One region of the Streptomyces sp. NPDC096105 genome, then DNA from elsewhere that is predicted to be linked to it. Evidence: riboswitches for the same ligand, from Rfam matches in the RefSeq annotation. Region 1 holds a riboswitch; each other region holds the start of a gene.
What was found. A riboswitch is a leader RNA that binds a small molecule or an ion and turns the genes downstream of it on or off. The one in region 1 is predicted to bind cyclic di-AMP.
Positions count from the first base shown of each region.

Region 1 (4,267 bases):
CTACAACCGCCTGGTGCGGCGCGACCGTACGGCCGTGACCGCCGGGTTCGGCCTGCTGCGGCTGGCCGGGGCGCCGTCCCTGGGCTGGCTGGACGTCAAGACGTCCGGCGACGTCGAGGTGCCCGTCATCGAGGCCGCCATCGACGAGGAGCTCGTCCGCTTCGCCGAGGAGGGCCCCACCGCCGAGGAGATGGAGCGCGCCCAGGCCCAGCTGGAGCGCGAGTGGCTCGACCGGCTCGGCACGGTGGCCGGCCGCGCCGACGAACTCTGCCGCTACGCCGTGCTGTTCGGCGACCCGCAGCTCGCCCTGACCGCCGTGAGCCGCGTCCTGGAGGTGACCGCCGAGGAGGTGCAGGAGGTCGCCAAGGCCCGCCTGCGGCCCGACAACCGCGCGGTGCTCGTCTACGAGCCCGTCGCCCCGGCGGCCGAGGACGCCACCGACGAGACCGAGGAAGCCGCAGCCGCAGCCGGCGCCGACGACAACGAGGAGACGGCGAAGTGACCGAGCTCGCCACGATGGAGTTCCACCCCCGGCCGCAGGCGGGCGAGGCCAAGCCCTGGGCCTTCCCGGCCCCCGAGCGCGGTGGCCTCGACAACGGCCTGACCGTGCTGCGCTGCCACCGCCCCGGCCAGCAGGTCGTCGCCGTCGAGGTGGTCCTCGACGCCCCCCTGGACGCGGAGCCGGAGGACCTCGACGGCGTCGCCACGATCATGGCGCGCGCCTTCTCCGAGGGCACCGACAAGCACACCGCCGAGGAGTTCGCCGCCGAGCTGGAGCGCTGCGGCGCCACCCTGGACGCGCACGCCGACCACCCCGGCGTCCGCCTCAGCCTCGAGGTGCCGGCCTCGCGGCTGGCCAAGGGGCTCGGTCTGGTCGCCGACGCCCTGCGCGCGCCCGCCTTCGCCGACAGCGAGATCGAGCGGCTGGTCCGCAACCGCCTCGACGAGATCCCGCACGAGCTGGCGAGCCCGTCCCGCCGCGCCGGGAAGGAGCTCTCCAAGGAGCTGTTCCCGGCGAGTTCGCGCATGTCGCGCCCGCGCCAGGGCACCGAGGAGACCGTCGCGCGCATCGACTCCGCGGCCGTGCGCGGCTTCTACGAGAAGCACGTCCGCCCGGCCACGGCGACCGCCGTGGTGGTCGGCGACCTCACCGGCGTCGACCTGGACGCGCTGCTCGCCGACACCCTGGGCGCCTGGACGGGCTCGCAGGCCCAGCCGCGGCCGGTGCCGCCGGTGGTCGCGGACGACACCGGCCGCGTGGTCATCGTGGACCGGGCCGGCGCCGTCCAGACGCAGCTGCTGATCGGCCGTGTCGGCCCGGACCGGCACGACCGGGTGTGGCCCGCGCAGGTGCTCGGCACGTACTGCCTCGGCGGCACCCTCACCTCGCGCCTGGACCGCGTCCTGCGCGAGGAGAAGGGATACACCTACGGCGTCCGGGCGTTCGGCCAGGTGCTGCGGTCCGCCCCGGACGGCACGGGCGCGTCGATGCTGGCCATCAGCGGCTCCGTCGACACCCCCAACACCGGTCCGGCACTGGACGACCTGTGGACCGTGCTGCGCACGCTGGCCGCCGAGGGCCTCACCGACGAGGAGCGCGACGTCGCCGTGCAGAACCTGGTGGGCGTGGCGCCGCTCAAGTACGAGACCGCCGCGGCCGTCGCGAGCACGCTGGCCGACCAGGTCGAGCAGCACCTGCCGGACCACTACCAGGCCGACCTGTACCGGCAGTTGGCCGCGACCGGCACCGTGGAGGCCACGGCAGCCGTCGTGAACGCCTTCCCGGTGGACCGTCTCGTCACCGTGCTCGTCGGTGACGCGGCGCAGATCAAGGCGCCCGTGGAGGCGCTCGGGATCGGCGAAGTCACCGTCGTGACGGCCGAGTAGGGCAGCCGCCGCACACGCGCGCGTGAAAGGCCCCGGTGACGGCGACGCCACCGGGGCTCCCTTATGCCCGAATTGGGGCGGAGGTTGCCTGTCTGCCCTGTGGTATGCGCTACAAAACCCGGGAATCGTTTGGGGATCGCGCGACGTCCCGCTTAGCTTCGTGCGGGCTGTTCGTCGGGCAGTGCGCCGCACCCGCGGCACCGGACAGCCATCGCCGAGTCCCCGTACGGCGCGAGCCAGGGGAGCCGGGGACCCACATGAGATCCCTGGGGTGAATCGGACGCCCGCGCGTGTCGCGAGGGGGTCCGTAGGAGACCTTCCTGCTCCGAACCCGTCAGCTAACCCGGTAGGCGAGAGGGAAGGAAAGGACCAGCCTGTACATGGCGTTCACCCGCGCCACCGGGAAGCACCGTCGTCCCAGCCGCGTCCAGCGCGGTTCCGCCCGCGCCGCGGGCGTCGCGGCCCTCGCGGGCACCGGCGTCGTCGGCTCCCTCGCGGCCCCCGCGCTCGCCGCCGAACCGGCCGCGGCACGGACCGGCCTCACCCCCGTCGTCACCCTGGGTGACGTGATCGCCGACCGCATCGACGCCCAGGCCGCCGCCCAGCACGAGGCCGCCCGCGTGGCGGCCGAGGCGGCCGCGCGCAAGGCCGCCGAGGAGGCGGCGCGCGAGCGGGCGGCCGAGGAGGCGGAGAAGGCCCGCGCCGCGAAGGAGCGCGCCGCCCGCGAGGCCGAGCGCAAGCGGCTCAACACCTTCGTCTCCCCGATCCCCGGCTCGTACGTCTCGACCGCCTACCGGAGCGGCGGCGCCATCTGGTCGTCCGGCAGCCACACCGGGATCGACTTCCACGCCGCGAGCGGCACGCCCGTCCAGTCCGTGGGCGTCGGCACCGTCGTCGAGGCCGGCTGGGGCGGCGCGTACGGCAACCAGGTCGTCATCAAGATGCACGACGGCACGTACACCCAGTACGCGCACCTGTCGTCGATCGCCGTGTCGGTGGGGCAGGAGGTCGCCGCCGGCCAGCAGATCGGTCTCTCCGGCGCCACGGGCAACGTCACCGGCGCCCACCTCCACTTCGAGGCCCGCACGTCCGCCGAGTACGGCTCCGACCTCGACCCGGCCGCCTACCTCCGGTCGCACGGCGTGAACATCTGAGGCGCGCCCGTCACGCCCTCGGGCCCCGGCTCCCCGCGAGCCGGGGCTTTCGCCGTTCCGGGGCACATCCGTCCCGGCGCCCTCCGTCCGAAAATCATGGAGGAATTCCGGTCCGCCGTCGGAAATCGCCGCCGATTGCAATAGAGTCACGAACGGACGTCAATCGTCGACGTTCCACGGGAATTGATCCGGAGGTCGGTCATGCGTATTCCCGCGCACTCGGTGTGCACGGCGATCCGGGACGACATCGTCGCCGGTGTCCACGGGCGCGGGAGCCGGCTCACCGAGGAACTGCTCGCCCGCCGCTACGGGGTCTCCCGCGTCCCCGTCCGCGAGGCCCTGCGCACGCTGGAGGCCGAGGGCTTCGTGGTGACCCGGCGGCACGCGGGCGCGTGCGTGGCGGAGCCCACCGAGCAGGAGGCCGCCGACCTGCTGGAGATGCGCCGGCTCCTGGAGCCCCTCGGCGCCTTGCGGGCGGCCCAGCGGCGCACCGACGCGCATCTGAAGGTGCTGCGGGGCCTGGTCAGGCTGGGGCAGGAACGCGTACGTCAGGGCAGCAGCGACGATCTGCGCTCACTGGGCGGCTGGTTCCACGAGACGCTCGCCCAGGCTTCCGGCAGCCCGGCGCTGACGTCGATGCTGACCCAGCTCAGGCACAAGATCGCCTGGATGTACGCGGTCGACGGGCCGGCCGACCCGGTGGCGTACTGGGCGGAGCACGGCGCGATCGTGGACGCCGTGGCCCGCGGCGACGGCGAGCGGGCGCGGACCCTCGCGGGGGTGCACGCCGAGCAGGCGAACGCCGGCCACCGGCTCCGGTTCGGCTCCGGCGCCGAGCGGTCCGTCCGCACGGACCGTGTGAGGAACGCGCAACATCCCGTACACATGCCGAGCCTGCGCCCTTAACACGGGCCCCGTACAAAAAGAGGGTGCGAAGGGCGGGGGATTTTTCGGCTGCCCGGAAATGGAAAGAGGAAAAGGAAAGGCCCGTCCGGGGTCCGGACGGGCCTTTCCGGGTCGCACGGCCGTCGCGTGCGGAAATACGGATTCAGACGGTCTCGGGGAGTTCCTCGAGGCCCTCGGCGACCAGCTTCGCCAGACGGTCCAGGGCGGCGTCCGCACCCTCGGCGTCGGAGGCGAGGACGATCTCCTCACCGCCCTGGGCGCCCAGGCCCAGGACAGCCAGCATCGAGGCCGCGTTGACAGGGGTGCCCCCGGCCTTGGCG
Region 1 is NZ_JBIWGC010000020.1:96,758-101,024, forward strand. Features, by position in the region: gene ACIQ8B_RS26285 (M16 family metallopeptidase) at 1-502, shown strand, start outside; gene ACIQ8B_RS26290 (M16 family metallopeptidase) at 499-1,887, shown strand; cyclic di-AMP (ydaO/yuaA leader) riboswitch at 2,090-2,255, shown strand; gene ACIQ8B_RS26295 (M23 family metallopeptidase) at 2,268-3,041, shown strand; gene ACIQ8B_RS26300 (GntR family transcriptional regulator) at 3,243-3,947, shown strand; gene ACIQ8B_RS26305 (HPr family phosphocarrier protein) at 4,090-4,267, opposite strand, start outside.

Region 2 (4,267 bases), on a different contig from region 1:
CGTTCGCGCTGGGCTCGATGCGGGCCCGGCGCCTCGCCCGGAAGTTCGCGCGTGAGCACGGGGGCAGGCCCGCGGCGCGCGCGGTCGCCCAGTACGAGGCGTACGCGACCTCGCTGGCGTTCCTGCGGCACCGGGGCCGCGCGGGGAAGGCGGGACCGGACTTCGTGAGCCGGGAGCGGGAGCTGCTGCTGGAGCTGTGGCACCGGCGCGCGGCGGCCCGTCCGGCACTGGAGCACGCGGCCCGTCTCACGGCGCCCCCGGTGCCGTACGGCGCGGCGTGGGCGTACGGGCCCGTCCCCGCGCCGTGGCAGGCGTACGGGCAGCCGCCCCACGGTCATCCGTATCCGGCGTACGGGGAGCACCCCCACCGCCGCTGAGGAGCCCCGGACATGCGGGACCGGCAGCCCTGACGTCGGGGGGGGCGTCGTCGGGGCTGCCGGCGTTCGCGGCGTCGGCGGCCGGGACGCGGCCGCCGGGTGGTTCAGACGCTGAGGCCCTTGCCGGCCAGCCAGGCGGCCGGGTCGACGCCGCCGGAGGAGCCGGCGGGGTGGACCTCGAAGTGAAGGTGGGCGCCGGTGACGTTGCCGGTCGCGCCGACGCGGCCGATCACGTCGCCGGTGGTGACCTTCTGGCCGACGCTGACGTTGATCGACGACTGGTGGGCGTACCAGATCTCGGTGCCGTCGTCGAGGGTGAGCACGGTCTTGTAGCCGTACGAGCCGTCCCAGCCGGCGGCGGTGATCGTGCCGGTGTGGACCGCCTTGATCAGCGTGCCGGTGGGGGCGGCGAAGTCGAGGCCCGTGTGGTAGCCGGAGGACCAGTAGACGCCGGCCTGACCGAACGTCGAGGTGAGGGTGTACGAGGAGGTCGGCAGGGTGTACTGCTTGGCCAGCTCGGCGAGGCGTTCGGCCTCGGCCTTCTTCGCGGCCTCCTCCTCCGCCCTCTTCTTCGCGGCCTCGGCCTTCTCCTTGGCCTCCTTCTCCGCCTTGGCGGCGGCCTCGGCGGCCTCCTTCTCGGCGGCGGCGAGGGCGGCGGCCTGGGCCTTGCTCTGCGCCTGCCCCTGCTGCTGCTCGACCTGGGCCATGATGCGGGCGCGCAGCGCCTCTCCGGCGCCGGAGGCGCCCTCCTCGGCGTCGGCGGTGGTCATGCCGATGTCGCTGAGGGGGGTGCTCGTGCCCTTGGGCGTTTCCTCCTCGGAGAGGAGGGAACCCACGTTGGGCAGGTCGGGCATGGAGATGGAGACGGGCGGCTTGCCGGTCTGGGCGCTGGCCATGCCGCCGGCGCCGACGGCGGCTATGACGCCGACGCCCAGGACGGTGGAGCTGCGGGCGAGTCCGCCTCCGCGCTGCTTGGCGACGCGGTGCCGCCCGCGCACGGGCCGTACGGACTCCGCGGTGGGGTTCCACTCCTCGAACGGGCCCTCGTCGGCGCCGTAGGCGAAGGTGTCGCTCGGGTGGAACGGGGCCTCGGGGGCAGGCGGGTTGGACGCCACGTGGGCGCGCTCCTTTCCTTCCTTCTTCGCCTACCGGGTTAGCTGACGGGTTCGGAGCAGGAAGGTCTCCTACGCGCGTATACGAGCCGTGTTCTCACGGCGGTATCCGCCCGATTCACCCCATGGTGGTGGTTCCCCGGTTCCCTCGCGGGATTCGGCGCGTGCGCACGGAGCCGCCTTCTGTGACGGCTGGGACGACCGCGCTGCGTTATCGAACGTTAATAGACGCGGGGGCCGGATTCCAAGCCATTCCTCTTGATCGTTCACGATTTCCGTGCGGACTTAAGCGCCATGACCGGGCGAAAACGGGCGAGTTGACCGCGCGTCGGACGACCGGTCGAACCTGACGGTATGTCAGTTGTTATGCGCTGCGAAGCACTTCGCTCACGCTGCGTGAGAGGCGGGGAGAAAGGTGCCGGCACAAGGCGCCGGTATACAGAAAACACCGAGGGCCGGAACCCTTTCGGATTCCGGCCCTCGGCCTTCAGTAGCGGGGACAGGATTTGAACCTGCGACCTCTGGGTTATGAGCCCAGCGAGCTACCGAGCTGCTCCACCCCGCGTCGGTAATCACCAGTGTACGGCATCCGCGGGGCCCGACGCACATCCCTTCCCCGGCGGCGCGATCAGCCGGCCGGCAGATGCGCGTTCGGCGCCTTCGCACGCCGCTCGTGCTCCGGCAGGACCAGCACCGTGGCGCCCCCGTCCGCCAGCACCGCGCTGCCGTCGGCGTCCGCCACGAAGGTGTCCGGCTCCCGCCAGGCCGTGACCACCCGGCGCACCCCCGCGTCCAGGATCAGCCGCGCGCAGGGCGCCGGCCGGGACGCGCGACGGGCGCACGGCTCCAGGCTGGAGTAGACGGTGGCGCCGGCCAGCCGCGGGTCGGTGGGGTCGGTCCTGGCGAGCGCGGCCTCCTCCGCGTGCACCACGGGGTCGCCGCCCTCACGGGAGTACCCCCGCGCCAACTCGGTGCCGTCGGCGGCGACCACGACCGCGCCGACGCTGAACGCGGTCCCGGAGGGCGGGCACAGCGCGGCCAGCTCGCAGGCGAGGGCGAGCCAGTGGTGGTCGGCCGCGGAGGGCAGCGCGCCGGTGCCGGGCGCGGTGGGCTCGTAGCGCATCAGGACGACGTCGCCGACGGGCCGAGTCTCGACCAGCCGCAGCCGGCCGCCCTGGTAGGAGCCGGGGCCGAACAGCCGGGGGGCGTCCGGGTCGCCGACGAACAGCGGGGCGAGGACGAGCTGCAGTTCGTCGGCGAGGCCCTGGGTCATCAGCTGGGTGTGGATCCGCCCGCCGCCCTCGACCATCAGGCGCCGCACCCCGCGCTCGTCGTGCAGGTGCTCCAGCAGCCGCCGCCAGTCCAGGCCGTCGCCGAGCGGGACGACGTCGGCGGCGAGACCGAGGGCGCGGGCCCGTCCGGCGCCCTCGTCGGTGGTGTAGAGGACCTTCTCGCCGCCGGTGTACCAGAACCGCGCCGCCGGGTCCAGGTCGCCGGAGCCGCTCACCGTGACCTTCAGCGGGTACTCCGGCCTGCCGTCCGCGACCCGGGCGGCGCGGCGCTCGGGCGAGTTGACCAGCAGACGGGGGTTGTCGGCGCGCAGGGTGCCGGCGCCGACCAGGACGGCGTCCACGGAGGCCCGTACCTCGTCGACCCGGTCGAAGTCGGCCGGGCTCGACAGCAGCAGCCGCTCCGGGCCGGTGTCGTCCAGGTAGCCGTCGAGGGAGACGGCGGCGGACAGCAGGACGTACGGGTGCGGCATCGGCGGGCTCTCCGGGTGCGGGTTGACGGCGGGACCGCTGCGCGGTCCGCGTCCAGTCTGGCAACCCGTGCGGCGGGGAGCGGACCGTGCCCCGGCCGCCGGGACCGGTGTCAGGGCTCGATCAGGCCGACCCGGATGGCGTAGCGGGTGAGCTCCAGCCGGTCCTTGAGGCCCAGTTTGGCGAGCAGATTGGCACGGTGCCGCTCCACCGTCTTGGGGCTGATCACCAGCAGGTCCGCGATCTGCTGGGAGGTGTGGCCCTCGGCGACCAGCTTGAGAATCTGCTCCTCCCGGTCGGTGATGGCCTTCGCGGGCAGCGTCCGGCCCTCCCGCGCGAGGTCGAGGTAGTTGTGGATGAGGGCGTTGACCGCCCCCGGGTAGAGGAAGGGCTCGCCCCGCATGGTGGCGTGGCAGGCCTCGACGAGATCGCGGTCGGCGACCGACTTCAGGACGTAGCCCGAGGCGCCGGCGGCCAGCGCCTCGAAGAAGAACTGCTCGTTGTCGTACATGGTCAGCACGAGGATCCGGGTCCCCGGCAGGGTGCGGGAGAGCTCACGGGCCGCCTGCAGACCGGTCAGGCGCGGCATGGCGATGTCGAGGATGGCCAGGTCGGGGCGGTGCTCCCGGGCCAGTTCGAGGGCTTCGGCGCCGTCGGCGGCCTCCGCCACCACGGTCAGATCCGGTTCGCCGTCCAGGATGAGTCGGACCCCCCGGCGGACCAGGGCGTGGTCGTCGGCGAGGAGGATGCGGGCGGGGGACGGGTCGGTCATGGTTCAGCGTTTCCGGTCGGGGGACGTCGGTCACGGGGGCGGGGCGTGCGCGGGCGCGGACCGGCGCACGACGGCGGGAGCGGTCGAGGAGGCGGACGTCCGCACGGGCCGTACGGGGACGAGGACGTGCGCGGGGAAACGCGCGGGAACGGGCACGGCGAGCCGCAGCTCCGTACCACCGGCGGCACGGGGCTCCACGGTCAGCTCGGCGCCCACGAGCAGCGCCCGCTCCCGCATGCCGCGGAT
Region 2 is NZ_JBIWGC010000002.1:14,641-18,907, forward strand. Features, by position in the region: gene ACIQ8B_RS02755 (PrsW family intramembrane metalloprotease) at 1-377, shown strand, start outside; gene ACIQ8B_RS02760 (M23 family metallopeptidase) at 482-1,492, opposite strand; cyclic di-AMP (ydaO/yuaA leader) riboswitch at 1,505-1,662, opposite strand; tRNA gene ACIQ8B_RS02765 (tRNA-Met) at 1,981-2,054, opposite strand; gene ACIQ8B_RS02770 (dihydrofolate reductase family protein) at 2,118-3,251, opposite strand; gene ACIQ8B_RS02775 (response regulator) at 3,362-4,021, opposite strand; gene ACIQ8B_RS02780 (HAMP domain-containing sensor histidine kinase) at 4,052-4,267, opposite strand, start outside.
Region 2: it holds a riboswitch for cyclic di-AMP, as region 1 does, so the genes downstream of both, ACIQ8B_RS02760 (M23 family metallopeptidase) here and ACIQ8B_RS26295 (M23 family metallopeptidase) in region 1, are expected to answer to the same signal.

Region 3 (4,267 bases), on a different contig from region 1:
GACCGACCGCTACGAGCTGCTCGCCGACGTCCGCGGACGGGGTCTGATGATCGGCATCGAGTTCGGGCGGCCCCGCTCGCTGAAGCTGCGCTCGCGCTGGACCATGCTGCAGGCGGCCCGCAAGGGGCTCTTCGCGCAGATGGTGGTGGTCCCGCTGCTCCAGCGGCACCGTATCCTCACTCAGGTCTCCGGCGATCATCTGGAGGTGATCAAGCTGATCCCTCCGCTGATCATCGACGAGGGGGACGTGAACCGGTTCGTGGACGCCTTCACCGCGGTGATGGACGACGCCCACGAGGGCGGACTCATCTGGGACTTCGGCAAGACCCTGGTGAAGCAGGCGGTCGCCAACCGGTGAGGACCCGGCGTGGTTTGCCTCAGAGGCAAGGAAATTGCCTCAGGGGTAAGTCCTGGTGCTCAATGGGGGCATGAGCTCCTCCGAGACCGAACCGCGGGCGGAGGCCGCCGAAGCGCTGCCCGCGGTCGCTCCGCAGCTGCGCGCCCTGCGCCGTCGGGCCTCCCTGACGCTGGAGGCCGCCGCCCGGCAGGCGGGCCTGTCGCCCGCCCACCTCTCCCGGCTGGAGACCGGGCAGCGCCAGCCCTCGCTGCCGATGCTGCTCTCCCTGGCGCGGATCTACGGGACGACCGTCTCCGAGCTGCTCGGGGAGTCGGCCGCCGACCGGGACGCCGTGGTGCGCGCCGCCGACATGGATCCCACGGAGGCGGGCGGCTGGTCGTACTGGCAGGCCGGCGCCGCCGGACGCGGCATGCAGGCCCTGCGGGTCCATGTGCCGCACGGCTCCCAGGGCGACATCGTGCGGGTCCACCCCGGCGAGGAGTGGCTGTACGTCCTCAGGGGGCGGCTGCTGCTGTGCCTCGGGGACACCCTGCACCGGCTGTCCCCGGGCGACAGCGCCCACTTCGACTCGCTCACCCCGCACCGCATCGCCGCGCAGGACGCCGACGGTGTCGAGCTGCTGTTCGTCCACACCCTGCTGCAGAGTCCCACGGCCGCCCTGTGCCTGGGCCCGACCCCTGGAGAGACACCGTGACCGGCAAGGACATGGAGGAGAAGTTCCCCCGGGCCCTGTGGGTCCGTCTGTTCGTCTACGTCGTGGTGGGACACGTTTTCGCGGCCTTCATCTACTTCCTCTTCGAGATCGCGCCGAAGAAGTAGCAGCCGGCCGGGCGGCGGGAGCCGGCGTCAGTCGAGCAGGCGCTCGCGCAGCCGCTCCCGGCGGGCCGGCGTGAGACCGAGCCCCTGCTCCAGGTAGGCGTCCACGCCGCCCCAGGTCTCCTCGACGGTCTCGAAGGCCGCCGCCAGATACTCCTCACGCGCGTCGAACAGCGGGCTGAGCAGCTCCATGACCTCGGGGGAGTAGGCGTCGGGGGAGCTGCCGCTGCGGCGCACCTTGTAGCGGCGGTGCTTGGCGTTGGACTTCAGGTAGTCCTCGACGATCGCGTCGCGCTCCACGCCCACGGCGAGCAGGGTGACCGCCACGGACAGACCGGCGCGGTCCTTGCCGGCCGCGCAGTGCATCAGGGCGGGGACGCTGTCCTCGGCGAGCGCGCGCAGCACCTGGGAGTGCTCGGCGGTGCGCTCCTTGACGATCATGCGGTACGAGGTGATCATCCGGTCGGCGCCCTGGCCGTCGGCGAGGATCGCGCGGAGCTGGTCCAGGTCGCCGTCGCGCACCATCTTCCAGAACTCCGCGCCGTCGGCCGGGTCGCTCAGCGGCAGGTTGACGTTGCGCACGCCCGGCAGCTCGACGTCCGGCCCCTCCAGCTTCTGGTCGGCCGCGTTGCGGAAGTCGAACACGGTGTGCAGGCCGAGCGAGGCGAGGAAGGCGGCGTCCTCCGCGGTGGCGTGGGCGAGGTGACCGCTGCGGAACAGCACCCCGTGCCGCACCCGTCGGCCGTCCACCGTGGGCAGCCCGCCCACGTCGCGGAAGTTGCGCACCCCGGTCAGCTGGGGCTCGGTCGACGGGATCTCCTGCGTCACGGACGGCTCCTCCCACTCGGCGCCGTCGCCGCGGCTCGCCGACGGGCACCACTCGACGATACGACATACCTGCCTGGGGCAATGAGTTGTCCACAGGGTGGCTGAGCGGGCCCCGGACACCTGGCGGTGTGGCACTTTATGTCGCTTTTTGTCCGTTTGTGTGAGGCGTGTGACGGTTGGCGTCGCAAGGATCCGGATGTCGCCTCTGTGTCGTCCGTGGTGCCGAACTTTAGGTGATTACGGAGTTCTGCCCGATTGGAGCGGTTAGGGATAACTTGCCCCGATAGGGCGAGATTTGAGGACGGGGTGCGTGAGCATCGTCATACCGGTGACCGTGTGCTGTCGCCATGTCCACGTAATTCCCCTCCGTGACAAGGGAATTCGCCCGCGTGCCGCTTCCGGCATCAACGCACGGTGACGTCTTTTCCTCCTTTCGATCACGTAAAAAGCGGGTTCGCGGGAACCCGCGCTTGTTTCGCCGCGTCGGGGTCGCTTACGTTCCCAACCGATCCGGACGGACGCCTAATCCTGCCGCCGCCCGGAGCCCGCACACACTGACCCGACGTACGGCAGGAGCGGGGGACCCACAGGTACGACTGCCTGTTCCGGACCCCGGAAACAGGCTTGGGGTTAAGCCGCGCGGCAACGCGGCCGGACATCTCCAGTCCGCACCCGACAGCTCACCTCGTAGGCGCCGGAGAGGAATTCGTCATGCCCGCGAAGGGTAAGCACCGCCGTACCAAGGCTCAGCGTTTCACCCGCTCCATCGCCGTCGCCGGAACCGGTGGCGCCGCGCTCGCCCTGCCGCTCCTCGGCGCCACCGGCGCGCACGCCGCGACGCCGCAGTCGGCCCCCGAGAAGTCGGTCCAGTCGCTGTCCGTCACCGGCCAGCAGGCCAAGGCCGACAAGGGCGACGAGGCCCGCACGTACACCGTGAAGGCCGGCGACTACCTCGCCAGGATCGCCGAGGCGGAGCACGTCGACGGTGGCTGGAAGCAGCTCTACGCGGACAACCGCGAGGCCGTGGGTGACGACCCGTCGCTCATCCACCCGGGTCTGAAGCTCTCCCTCGGCGGCAAGGCCGTCGCCGAGAGCGCGCCCCGGCAGTCCACTTCGCCGCAGGCGTCGAAGCCCGCCGCTCCCAAGGCCGAGAAGCCCGCCGAGAAGCCCGCTCAGCAGCCCGCGCAGAAGTCGTCCGAGGAGTCCGCCTCCGACGGCGCCTCCACCCAGACCACCTCCGCCTACAGCTCGCCGGTGCCCGGCGGCGGCGTCGGCACCGCCTACAAGGTGGCCGGCAGCATGTGGTCCAGCGGCTACCACACCGGTGTCGACTTCAGCATCCCGACCGGCACCTCCCTGAAGGCCGTCGGAGCCGGCACCGTCGTCTCCGCCGGCTGGGGCGGCGCGTACGGCAACCAGGTCGTCATCAAGCTGAACGACGGTTACTACGCCCAGTACGCCCACCTGTCCTCGCTGTCCGTCTCGACGGGCCAGACGGTGAGCGCCGGCCAGCAGGTCGGTCTCTCCGGTGCGACCGGCAACGTGACCGGCCCGCACCTGCACTTCGAGATCCGCACCGGCCCGGACTACGGCTCGGACGTGGACCCGGTTTCGTACCTCCGCTCCAAGGGCGTCTCCATCTGACCCCTCGCGGCCCCCTTCCTGACACGCGCGCCGAAGGCCGGACCCCGATCCACGGGGCCGGCCTTCGGCGTGTCCGGGCCCGGCCCGTACCTGTTCCGGGCTCGGTCAAACCTCGGAGTGGCTTATCTCACCGTCCGTCAACCCCTCCCTACGGTCGCGTAGGTCACATCGGAAGGTGAATCATGTGCGGTTGTGGCAGACGATTCGAAGAGTGACAAGGCAACAGTGATCGGGTCGTACGTGGCGGTGGGGGACAGCTTCACCGAGGGCGTCGGCGACCCCGGCCCCGACGGGGCGTTCGTCGGCTGGGCCGACCGGCTCGCCGTCCTGCTCGCCGACCGCAGGCCCGAGGGCGACTTCCAATACGTCAATCTCGCGGTGCGCGGCAAGCTGCTGGACCAGATCGTGGCCGACCAGGTCCCCCGGGCCGTCGAACTCGCCCCCGACCTGGTCTCGTTCTGCGCGGGCGGCAACGACATCCTGCGCCCGGGCAGCGACCCGGACGAGGTCGCCGAGCGCTTCGAGAAGGCCGTCGCCCGGCTCGCCGCGGCGGCCGGCACGGTCCTGGTGACCACCGGGTTCGACACCCGTGGCGTTCCGCTGCTCAAGCATCTGCGCGGC
Region 3 is NZ_JBIWGC010000026.1:1,649-5,915, forward strand. Features, by position in the region: gene ACIQ8B_RS28955 (aspartate aminotransferase family protein) at 1-358, shown strand, start outside; gene ACIQ8B_RS28960 (helix-turn-helix domain-containing protein) at 429-1,052, shown strand; gene ACIQ8B_RS28965 (DUF6126 family protein) at 1,064-1,177, shown strand; gene ACIQ8B_RS28970 (tyrosine-protein phosphatase) at 1,205-2,002, opposite strand; cyclic di-AMP (ydaO/yuaA leader) riboswitch at 2,545-2,709, shown strand; gene ACIQ8B_RS28975 (peptidoglycan DD-metalloendopeptidase family protein) at 2,714-3,646, shown strand; gene ACIQ8B_RS28980 (SGNH/GDSL hydrolase family protein) at 3,872-4,267, shown strand, end outside.
Region 3: it holds a riboswitch for cyclic di-AMP, as region 1 does, so the genes downstream of both, ACIQ8B_RS28975 (peptidoglycan DD-metalloendopeptidase family protein) here and ACIQ8B_RS26295 (M23 family metallopeptidase) in region 1, are expected to answer to the same signal.